DNA from 2 places in the Streptomyces albofaciens JCM 4342 genome. Region 2 is predicted to be linked to the other one. Evidence: riboswitches for the same ligand, from Rfam matches in the RefSeq annotation. Region 2 holds a riboswitch; the other holds the start of a gene.
What was found. Region 2 has a riboswitch for S-adenosylmethionine ahead of CP973_RS10785 (aminotransferase class V-fold PLP-dependent enzyme). Riboswitches for the same ligand answer to the same signal wherever they lie in the genome.
Positions count from the first base shown of each region.

Region 1: another riboswitch for S-adenosylmethionine. It lies ahead of thrC (threonine synthase); the one in region 2 lies ahead of CP973_RS10785 (aminotransferase class V-fold PLP-dependent enzyme).

Region 1 covers NZ_PDCM01000002.1:3,780,007-3,785,102, forward strand. Annotated here, with positions in the region: gene CP973_RS36395 (cold-shock protein) at 1-120, opposite strand, end outside; gene CP973_RS36400 (MoaD/ThiS family protein) at 578-856, opposite strand; gene thrC (threonine synthase) at 921-2,210, opposite strand; SAM riboswitch class I at 2,228-2,386, opposite strand; gene CP973_RS36410 (glucosyl-3-phosphoglycerate synthase) at 2,550-3,497, shown strand; gene CP973_RS36415 (alpha,alpha-trehalose-phosphate synthase (UDP-forming)) at 3,604-5,064, shown strand.
Region 2 covers NZ_PDCM01000001.1:2,381,521-2,386,616, reverse strand. Annotated here, with positions in the region: gene CP973_RS10795 (rhomboid family intramembrane serine protease) at 108-827, shown strand; gene CP973_RS10790 (Lrp/AsnC family transcriptional regulator) at 824-1,105, shown strand; gene CP973_RS10785 (aminotransferase class V-fold PLP-dependent enzyme) at 1,192-2,574, opposite strand; SAM riboswitch class IV at 2,745-2,862, opposite strand; gene trpD (anthranilate phosphoribosyltransferase) at 2,958-4,022, opposite strand; gene qcrB (cytochrome bc1 complex cytochrome b subunit) at 4,170-5,096, opposite strand, start outside.

The sequences.
Region 1 (5,096 bases), on a different contig from region 2:
GGTGCGGTAACCGTCCATCTGGATCGCGCTGTAGTGGACGAAAACATCCGCACCACCGTCGACCGCGATGAAGCCGTACCCCTTCTCCGCGTTGAACCACTTGACGGTGCCCTGAGCCATGCCTAACTCCCCTATTACTGGCCCTTGCACAGGACCGCACTCCGCGGACCCGGGTCAGACCTCACCCCCCGACAGGAGGGGGTGTGCGCCGGAACGCGTCGACCGCCGCTGAATGTATCTGTCCAACTGCCCAGCGCAACAGGTCAATCGGACGAGAATTCTGCTCGCGAACAATCGCAAAAATGCGGTTATAAGCCCTTACTCCCGGGCAAGTCGGGCCGGGCAAAGCTCACCAATGGGACGAACCACGTCCGCACTTCGCCCGCAACTTGCCGGGGTCTCAGATGCGTTCGGCACGGGCTCGACGAGGGGTCACCCCAACTGTATCGCCTTTAACAACACGGAATCGCCCCGTCCGCTTCGCGGTGGACGGGGCGATTCCGGCCGTCGGCCCCCGAAAGGGCCGGAAACGATCCTTACGATTTCCCGGCGCTGTTCCCGGTGCTCTGCCCGGCGCTCAGCAGCCGCCGGCCACCGCCGGGATGATCGAGACGCCCGCGCCGTCCGGCGTCGGGGTCTCCAGGCCCTGCTCGAAGCGCACGTCGTCGTCGTTGACGTAGACGTTCACGAAGCGGCGCAGCTTGCCGGTGTCGTCCAGGACGCGTGCCGCGATGCCGGCGTGGTTCTTCTCCAGGTTCTGGATGACCTCGGAGAGGGTCGCCCCTTCGGCGGGCACCTCGGCCCGGCCGCCGGTGTAGGTGCGCAGGATGGTCGGGATGCGGACGTTGACGCTCATGGTGTTCTGCCTTCCAGGTCGCGGGAGGAGTGGGCGGAGGGACGGGCGGACCGGGGTCCGGCGGTCAGCCCGCCAGGCCGGCCGCGCGGAACGCGTCCAGGCTCGGCCGGATGGTGGCCGTGGGCCCGGTGGTCGGCGCGACCGCGTCCAGCGTCTTGAGCCCGTCGCCGGTGTTCAGCACGACGGTGGTCAGCGCCGGGTCGAGCAGGCCGTTCTCGATCAGCTTCTTGGTGACGCCCACGGTCACACCGCCGGCGGTCTCCGCGAAGATGCCCTCCGTACGGGCCAGCAGCTTGATCGCGTCCACCACCTGCGCGTCGTTGACGTCCTCGACCGCGCCGCCCGTACGCCGGGCGATGTCGAGCACGTACGGGCCGTCGGCCGGGTTGCCGATGGCCAGCGACTTGGCGATGGTGTCCGGCTTCTGCGGCCGTACGACGTCGTGACCGGCCTTGAAGGCGGTCGAGACCGGCGAGCAGCCCTCGGCCTGGGCACCGAAGATCTTGTACGGCCGGTCCTCGACCAGTCCGAGCGCGATCAGCTCCTTCAGACCCTTGTCGATCTTCGTGAGCTGGGAGCCCGACGCGATCGGGATGACGATCTGGTCCGGCAGCCGCCAGCCGAGCTGCTCGCAGATCTCGTACGCGAGGGTCTTGGAGCCCTCGCCGTAGTACGGGCGCAGATTGACGTTGACGAAACCCCAGCCCTCGCCGAGCGGGTCGCCGATCAGCTCGGAGCAGAAGCGGTTGACGTCGTCGTAGGTGCCCTCGATGCCGACCAGCTCGCCGCCGTAGACCGCGGCCATGACGACCTTGCCCGCCTCCAGGTCGTGCGGGATGAAGACGCAGGAGCGGAAGCCGGCGCGGGCCGCCGCGGCGCCCACCGCGCCGGCCAGGTTGCCGGTGGAGGAGCAGGACAGGGTGGTGAAGCCGAAGGCGCGGGCGGCCTCGACGGCGATGGCGACGACGCGGTCCTTGAAGGAGTGCGTCGGGTTGCCGGAGTCGTCCTTGACGTACAGGCCGCCGGTGACGCCCAGCTCACGGGCCAGGTTGTCGGCCTTGACGAGCTTGGTCAGGCCCGGGTTCAGGTTGGGCTTGTCCGCCACGTCGGCCGGGACGGGCAGCAGCGGCGCGTACCGCCAGATGCTGTTCGGGCCCGCCTCGATGCGCTGGCGCAGGCCCTCGGGGTCGCCGGCCGGCAGGTCGTACGCCACCTCCAGCGGACCGAAGCAGGCCGCGCAGGCGAAGATCGGGCCGAGGTCGAAGCGCTCGCCGCACTCGCGGCAGGACAGCGCGGCGGCGGGGCCCAGGGAAACAGTGGGGCGGGTGGTGCTTTCAGCAGACTGCACAGCCATGGAGGCGAGGCCCTTTCTCCTCATCTTCCTCGCGGCGCATCTCGCCACGAGACGGAATTGGCACCTTCCCTAGCCGGGAGCCTCGCGGGCCGCGTGCGATGCCGCGGCGACGGAGACCGGCTGGAGGGTTGCCGGGGCTTCAACGGGCCGTATCCCTCTGCCCCTCTGGATGAGCGGTATGGCGCTGGGCCGGAGCCCAGGCGTTTGTCGCGCCGACCCCGGCATGCCCGGGACGATCGCGTTGTTCAAGACTGTAGCCGAAGGGCCGGGCGGTCGAGACAGTCGTCCGCACCGCGAGATGGATCACACCGTGGTCCCGGGAACGAAGGAGACGCGCAGGTGCTGCAAGAGGTGGAGCGCTGGCTGGGCAGCCGGTCCTGGTCGGCCGCCGACCGCCCGCTCGACCGGCTGCTGGCCGCCAGGCGCGAGACGGGGCAGACGGTCTCCGTCGTGCTGCCGGCGCTCGACGAGGAGGCGACGGTCGGCGCGATCGTCGAGACGATCCGCACGGAACTGATGACACCGTCGGTGCCGCTCGTCGACGAGCTGGTGGTGCTGGACTCCGGGTCCACGGACGGCACGGCCAAGGTCGCGGCCGAGGCGGGCGCGCGGGTGGTCCACCGGGACGAGGTGCTGCCGCGGCTGCCCGCGCTGCCCGGCAAGGGCGAGGTGCTGTGGCGCTCCCTGCTGGCCACCCGCGGTGACATCGTCTGCTTCATCGACGCCGACCTGCGCGAGTTCTCCGCCACGTTCGTCTCCGGGATCGTCGGCCCGCTGCTGACCGACCCGGGCGTGCAGTTCGTCAAGGGCATGTACGACCGTCCGCTGGGCGAGGCGGCCGGACAGGGCGGCCGGGTCACCGAGCTGGTCGCCCGCCCGCTGCTGAACCTGCACTGGCCGCAGCTGGCCGGGTTCGTGCAGCCGCTGGGCGGGGAGTACGCGGCCCGCAGGTCCCTGCTGGAGCGGCTGCCGTTCCCGGTGGGGTACGGCGTGGAGCTGGGCCTGCTGGTCGACGCGCTGCACACGGCCGGGCTGGACGCGCTGGGCCAGGTGGACATCGGCGTACGCAAGCACCGCCACCAGGGCGGTCAGGCGCTCGGCCGGATGGCCGCGGCGATCTACCGCACCGCGCAGCTGCGGCTGGCGCGCGGCCATCTGGTGCGCCCGCGGCTGACCCAGTTCGAGCGCGGCGAGGCCGGTTTCGTACCGCGCACCTGGGACGTGGACACCGAGGAGCGGCCGCCGATGGCGGAGATCCCGGAGTACGCGGAGCGGCGCGCGGCCTGAGGCGGGGCCCCGCCCCGGAGGCGCGGCGCCGGGTCCCGCGTAAACCGTGACGTTCCCCCTCCGCTCCGCACGTTTGAGCGGATCGGCGGCGGGCTAGTCTCGCAGCATGGTCTCCGAGCGTTCTGGTGCCCAGGTTCTCGTCGCGTCCAACCGCGGCCCGGTGTCGTACACGAAGGGGGACGACGGCGCGCTCACCGCCAAACGGGGCGGTGGCGGGCTGGTCTCCGGCCTCTCCGCCATCGGGTCCGACGCCGGGGCGGTGTGGGTGTGCGCCGCCCTCGGGGACGGCGACCGCGAGGCGGCCCGGCGCAGCGGCGGCCACCTGGACACCGCCGACACGGGCGGCCAGCACGTACGCATGCTGGACATCCCCGCCGAGGTCTTCACCGACGCCTACAACGGCATCGCCAACTCGGTGCTCTGGTTCGTCCACCACATGCTCTACCAGACGCCCCTGGAGCCCTCCTTCGACGAGGCGTTCCGCGCGCAGTGGGCGTCGTACGAGGCGTACAACGCGGCCTTCGCGGACGCGCTCGCCGACGAGGCCGCGCCCGGCGCCGTGGTGCTGGTGCAGGACTACCACCTCACGCTGGTGCCGGGCCTGCTCCGGGCCCGCCGCCCCGACCTGCGCATCGGGCACTTCTCGCACACGCCGTGGGCGCCCGCCGACTACTTCCGCATGCTGCCGGACGACGTGGCCGAGGCGGTGCTGCGCGGGATGCTGGGCGGCGACCGGGCGGCGTTCCTGACCCGGCGCTGGGCCGAGGCGTTCGCGGACTGCTGCGCGGCGGTGCTGGGCGCCGGGGTGGCGCGCGACGCGGACGGGGAGCTGAGCGTCACGCACGAGGGCCGGACGACCCGGCTGGGCGTGCACGGCCTGGGCGCGGACGCGGAGTTCCTGCGGGAGCGGGCGCACCGGCCGGACGTGGACGAACGGCTGGCGGCGCTGCGCGAGCAGATCGGCGGCGAGGACCGCAAGACGATCGTGCGGGTGGACCGTACGGAGCTGTCGAAGAACATCGTGCGCGGGCTGCGCGCGTACCGGGCGCTGCTGGCCGGCCACCCGGAGTGGCGCGAACGGGTCGTGCACATAGCGTTCGCCTACCCCTCCCGGCAGGACCTGGAGGTCTACCGCGCGTACACGGACGAGGTCGGGCGGCTGGCCGAGGAGATCAACGCCGAGTACGGCACCCCGGGCTGGCAGCCGGTCGTGCTGCACGTGAAGGACGACTTCGCGCGGTCGCTGGCCGCCTACCGGCTCGCCGACGTGGCGCTGGTCAACCCGATCAGGGACGGCATGAACCTGGTCGCCAAGGAGGTCCCGGTGATCTCGGAGCGGGGCTGCGCGCTGGTGCTGTCCCGGGAGGCCGGGGCGTACGCGGAGCTGGGCGACGACGCGTTCTGCGTCAATCCGTACGACATCACGGGCACCGCCCGCGCCCTGCACGAGGCGCTGTCCCTGGAGGACGGCGAGCGGGCCGAGCGCACGAAGCGGCTGGCCGCGGCGGCCACCGCGCTGCCGCCGGACCGCTGGTTCCTCCAGCAGTTGCAGGCGCTGGAGCGGTAGCGGCCGGTCTTCCCGGCGGGGGCCGCCTCCCG
Region 2 (5,096 bases):
GCGCTCTGTCCCGAATGCCCCTATTGAGCCATGATCACTTCATGACGGCCCCGCCCCTGATCCCCCGGACGCCCCGCGTCCGCTCGGTGCTGACCGTGTTCTCCCGCATGACGAACGTCCTGATCGCCGTGTGCTGTGTCCTCTTCGTCATCGGTCCCGCCTCCGGCCTCAACGGCATATACGGCACCGGCGACGCCGTCGTCCAGGCGCAGACCGTGTACTTCGAACGGTGGGGCGTCATCCCGCGCGACCTGTGGAGCGGCTCGCCGCGCGCGCTGCTCACCCCGCTGACCGCCCTGTTCATCCACGGCAGCTGGCTGCACCTGCTGGGCAACGTGCTGTTCCTGTACGTCTTCGGCGGCATGGCCGAGAGCCGCATGGGCCGCCTGCCGTTCACCCTCTTCTACCTCGTCACCGGCTACCTGGCCCTGATGGGCTACGCGGCCGCGCACGCCGCGTCCGGCCAGACCCTGGTCGGCGCCTCGGGGGCGATCTCCGGGGTGCTGGGGGCCTTCCTGTACCTGTTCCCCAAGGCCCGCGTCACCAGTCTCTACCCGTTCCTCCTCTTCCTGCCGCTGCGCTTCCCCGCCTGGATCGTGCTGCTCTTCTGGTTCCTCCTCCAGTGGCTCGCCGCGCAGCGCGACCCCAGCACCCCGGGCGTGGCCTACCTGGCCCATGTCGTGGGCTTCGCGGTGGGCTTCCTCTACGCCTGGGTGCGCTACCGGCCGGCCCCCCGTCCGCCGCGGGGCGCCGCCGCGGCCACGGGTAGTGTGGGGTCCGCCGGAACGGCGAAGCAGCAGGCGACCGAGGGAGAGAGCCAGCCGTGATCACTTCGATCGTGCTCATCAAGACCAGCGTGGACCGCATCCCGGAGATCGCGGAGAAGATCGCCGCGCTGGAGGGCGTCAGCGAGGTCTACTCGGTCACCGGTGCGCACGACCTGATCGCGATGGTGCGGGTCGCCCAGCACGACGAGCTGGCGGATGTCATCCCCGGCCGGATCAGCAAGATCCCGGGCGTCGCCTCCACCGAGACGCACATCGCCTTCCGTACGTACTCCCAGCACGACCTGGAAGCGGCCTTCGCCATCGGCCTGGACGCCTGACCGGCGCGGGCGGCTGTGCCCGCCCGCGCCGGCGTCACCCGCGTCGCGGCGCCCGGACAGCGGAGCGCCGCGGCGAGGTGGTCTGTTTACGCCGCCGCCGCGGTGTCCGGCACGCAGCGCCCGTCCTCGGTGCGGTAGCTCCACCGCGCACCGTCCCTGACCAGCTCCTTGACCGCCCGTACGAAGCGGTCCACGTGCTCGTCGGGCGTACCGACGCCGAAGCTCACCCGGATGGCGTTCAGGCTCTTCTCCTCCGGCGCGCCCTCCGGCGCACCGCACTCGCCGGGCGCCTGCGACTGCGCGCCCAGCAGGGTCCGTACGAGCGGGTGCGCGCAGAACAGCCCGTCGCGCACGCCGATCCCGTACTCCGCCGAGAGGGCCGCCGCGAAGTGCGAGCTGTTCCAGCCCCGGACCACGAAGGAGAGCACCCCCACCCGCGGCGCGTCGTCCCCGAACAGCGACAGCACGGTCACCTCGGGCACCTCGGCGAGGCCCGCCCGCACCCGCTCGACCAGGTGCTGCTCCCGGGCGACCAGGTTCTCGAAGCCCGCCTCGGTGAGGGCCTTGCAGGCGGCGGCGACGGCGTAGGCGCCGATGACGTTGGGCGAGCCGGCCTCGTGGCGGGCGGCGGTGGTGTGCCACTCGACGTCCACCCCGCCGTCGCCCCGGCGGGCGACCGTACGGCTGGCGCCGCCGCCCGCGAGGTACGGCTCCGCCTCCTGGAGCCAGTCCGCGCGCCCGGCCAGCACACCGGCGCCGAACGGCGCGTACAGCTTGTGGCCGGAGAAGGCGACCCAGTCCACGTCCAGTTCCGCGATGTCGACCGGGTGGTGCGGGGCGAGCTGGGCGGCGTCCAGCACGATCCGCGCGCCGTGCGCGTGCGCCGCTGCGGCCAGCTCCCGTACCGGCCACAGCTCACCGGTCACATTGGACGCACCCGTCACGCACACCAGGGCGTTCGCGTACGGCTCGCGCTCCGCGAGCGCCCGCTCCAGCGTGTCCACCGCCTGCCCCGGCGTACGCGGCGCGTCCAGGTACGTCACCTCGACGTCCGCGCGCTGCTCCCAGGGCAGCAGCGAGGCGTGGTGCTCGGTCTCGAAGACGAACACCCGGGTCCGCGCGGGCAGCGCCGCGGCCAGCAGGTTGAGCGAGTCGGTGGTGGAGCGGGTGAAGACCACCTGGTCCCCCTCCCGCGCCCCGAGGAAGCGGGCCACCTCCGCCCGGCTGTTCTCGAACAGGTCGGTGGACAGCTGCGAGAGGTAGCCCGCGCCGCGGTGCACGCTGCCGTAGTACGGGGCGTACGCGGCCACGTCGTCCCAGACCCGCTGCAACGCCGGGGCGCTGGCGGCGATGTCCAGCGCCGCGTACTCGACCTCGCCGCCGGTGACGAGCGGGACCAGGACGTCGCGCCCCAGCACGGGCAGCGGGGCGCAGACGGCGGCATCGGTGGCGGCAGCGGAAACAGGCATGGCGAACTCCCGTAAAGGCATGGCGAATTCACTGCGGGGCACGCACGCAGAAGCGGGGCCCACCGGCAGTGGAGAAAGAAAAAGGGGGTGCGGGAACGGGCCGGACGGCCCTAACGCATTCGCTGCATCATGAGAGATCTCCCTCAAGGACCAGGATCCCTGGCACGAGGGATCCGCGCTTGCCGCAGACCTCGCTGCCTGCGGCCTGGTCATCACCCGGGGCACCCCGCCACGGACGGAGGGTTGCCGGACAGCGGGCCGGGGCCGTAGTCGCTGTCACTCGTGACCTGCGCAGCATCATGCCACACGATCGGACGCGCGCAAGGCCCGGTCCGCATCCCGGACCGGGCCCCGCGTCACTTCAGCGCCGTCTCAGACGCTTCTCAGGCGTTGCTGGCCGCCACCCACCGCTCCAGAGCCCGGCGGGCCGCGCCGGAGTCGATGGCCTCGGCGGCCCGCTCGATGCCCGCCGCGATCTGTTCGGCCAGCGGCGCCCCGGTCGGCGCCAGCGCCACCAGCGCCGCCGCCGAGTTCAGCAGCACCGCGTCGCGCACCGGCCCCTCCTCGCCGCCCAGCAGGCGGCGCGCCACGTCCGCGTTGTACGAGGCGTCGGCGCCGCGCAGCGCCTCCACGGGCACCAGGCCGATCCCCACGTCCCGCGGGTCGAAGGTCTCCTCCCGTACGGCGCCGTCGCGCACCACCCACACCTTGGAGGTGGCGGTCGTCGTCAGCTCGTCCAGCCCGTCGTCGCCCCGGAAGACCAGCGCGGAGGAGCCGCGCTCGGCCAGCACCCCGGCCAGGATCGGCGCCATCCGCGCGTCGGCGACGCCGGTGGCCTGCGCGCGGACCTTCGCCGGGTTGGTCAGCGGGCCCAGCACGTTGAAGGTCGTACGGATGCCCAGCTCGCGCCGTGCGGCGGCGACGTGCCGCAGCGAGGGGTGGAACTTCACCGCGAAGCAGAAGGTGATGCCGGCCTCCTCGGCCACCTCGACGACCCGGCGCGGCGTCAGGTCGAGGTTCACGCCCAGCTTCTCCAGCACGTCGGACGCGCCGCTGGCCGACGAGGCGGCGCGGTTGCCGTGCTTGACGACCTTCGCGCCGGCGCCGGCCACCACGATCGAGGACATGGTGGAGATGTTGACGGTCTTCGCGCCGTCGCCGCCGGTGCCGACGATGTCCACGCTGGGACCCGGCACCTCGATGAGGTTGGCGTGCGCGTACATCGTCCGGACCAGGCCGGAGATCTCGGCGACGGTCTCGCCCTTGGCGCGCAGCGCCACCGCGAACCCGGCGATCTGCGCGTCGGTGGCCTCGCCGCGCATGATCCGGTCCATCGCCCACGCGGTGTCGTCGGCGCTGAGGTCGCGGCCCTGGAGGAGGGCGTCGAGGACGGCCGGCCAGGTGTGGGCCGCCACGCTGTCGCCGCCGTTCGGGGTCGCAACGTTCATGGTCCACACTCCTGGATTCGTGTCCTGCTGGTGCGCAAAACCCTATCCGGCACGCGGGCATGCCGAAGGGCCCCGTCCAGTCCTCGAACGGGGCCCTCTGGGTGGCGTACTTACGCGGTGGTACTGCCGTGCGTCACACGGCGGGGATCAGTGGTGGCCGTGGCCGCTGGTGATCTCCTTGTACTCCTCCGGGGTCGGCTTCGGGATGACGTTGCCCTCGCCGTAGTAGCCCTTCGAGAGCTTGGCGCGCAGCTTCGTCGACCGCTTGACCTTCCGCTCGACACCGTTCTCGTCGACCTCCGGGCCGATCTCGAACGGCTTGGGCTGCTCGTGCTGGGTGAGGGTGTGCAGCTGCTCCTGGTTGAGCGGCTCGTGCACCTCGATGAACTCACCGTGCGGCAGCCGCTTGATGATGCCGGACTCGCGTCCGTGCAGCACCTTGTCGCGGTCGCGGCGCTGGAGGCCCAGGCAGATCCGCTTGGTGACGATGAAGCCCAGCACCGGACCGACGAAGAACGCGATCCGCACGAACCAGGTGATCGAGTTGATCGACAGGTGGAAGTGGGTGGCCCACAGGTCGTTGCCACCGCCGACCAGCATCACCAGGTACGCGATCAGCCAGGCCACACCGAAGCCGGTACGGGTCGGGGCGTTGCGCGGGCGGTCCAGGATGTGGTGCTCGCGCTTGTCGCCGGTGACCCAGGACTCGACGAACGGGTAGACCGCGATCGCCACCAGCACCAGCGGGAAGATCAGGATCGGGATCAGCACACCGAAGTTGATGGTGTGGCCCCAGATGTCCCACTCCCAGCCGGGCATCACACGGACCAGACCCTCGGCGAAGCCCATGTACCAGTCGGGCTGGGCGCCGGTGGACACCTGGTCGGGCCGGTACGGGCCGATGGCCCACACCGGGTTGATGCTGGCGACCGCCGCGATCACCGAGATCACGCCGAAGACCAGGAAGAAGAAGCCTCCGGCCTTGGCCATGTAGACCGGCAGCAGCGGCATGCCGACGACGTTCTTGTTGGTCTTGCCGGCACCCGGGAACTGCGTGTGCTTGTGGTAGAAGAC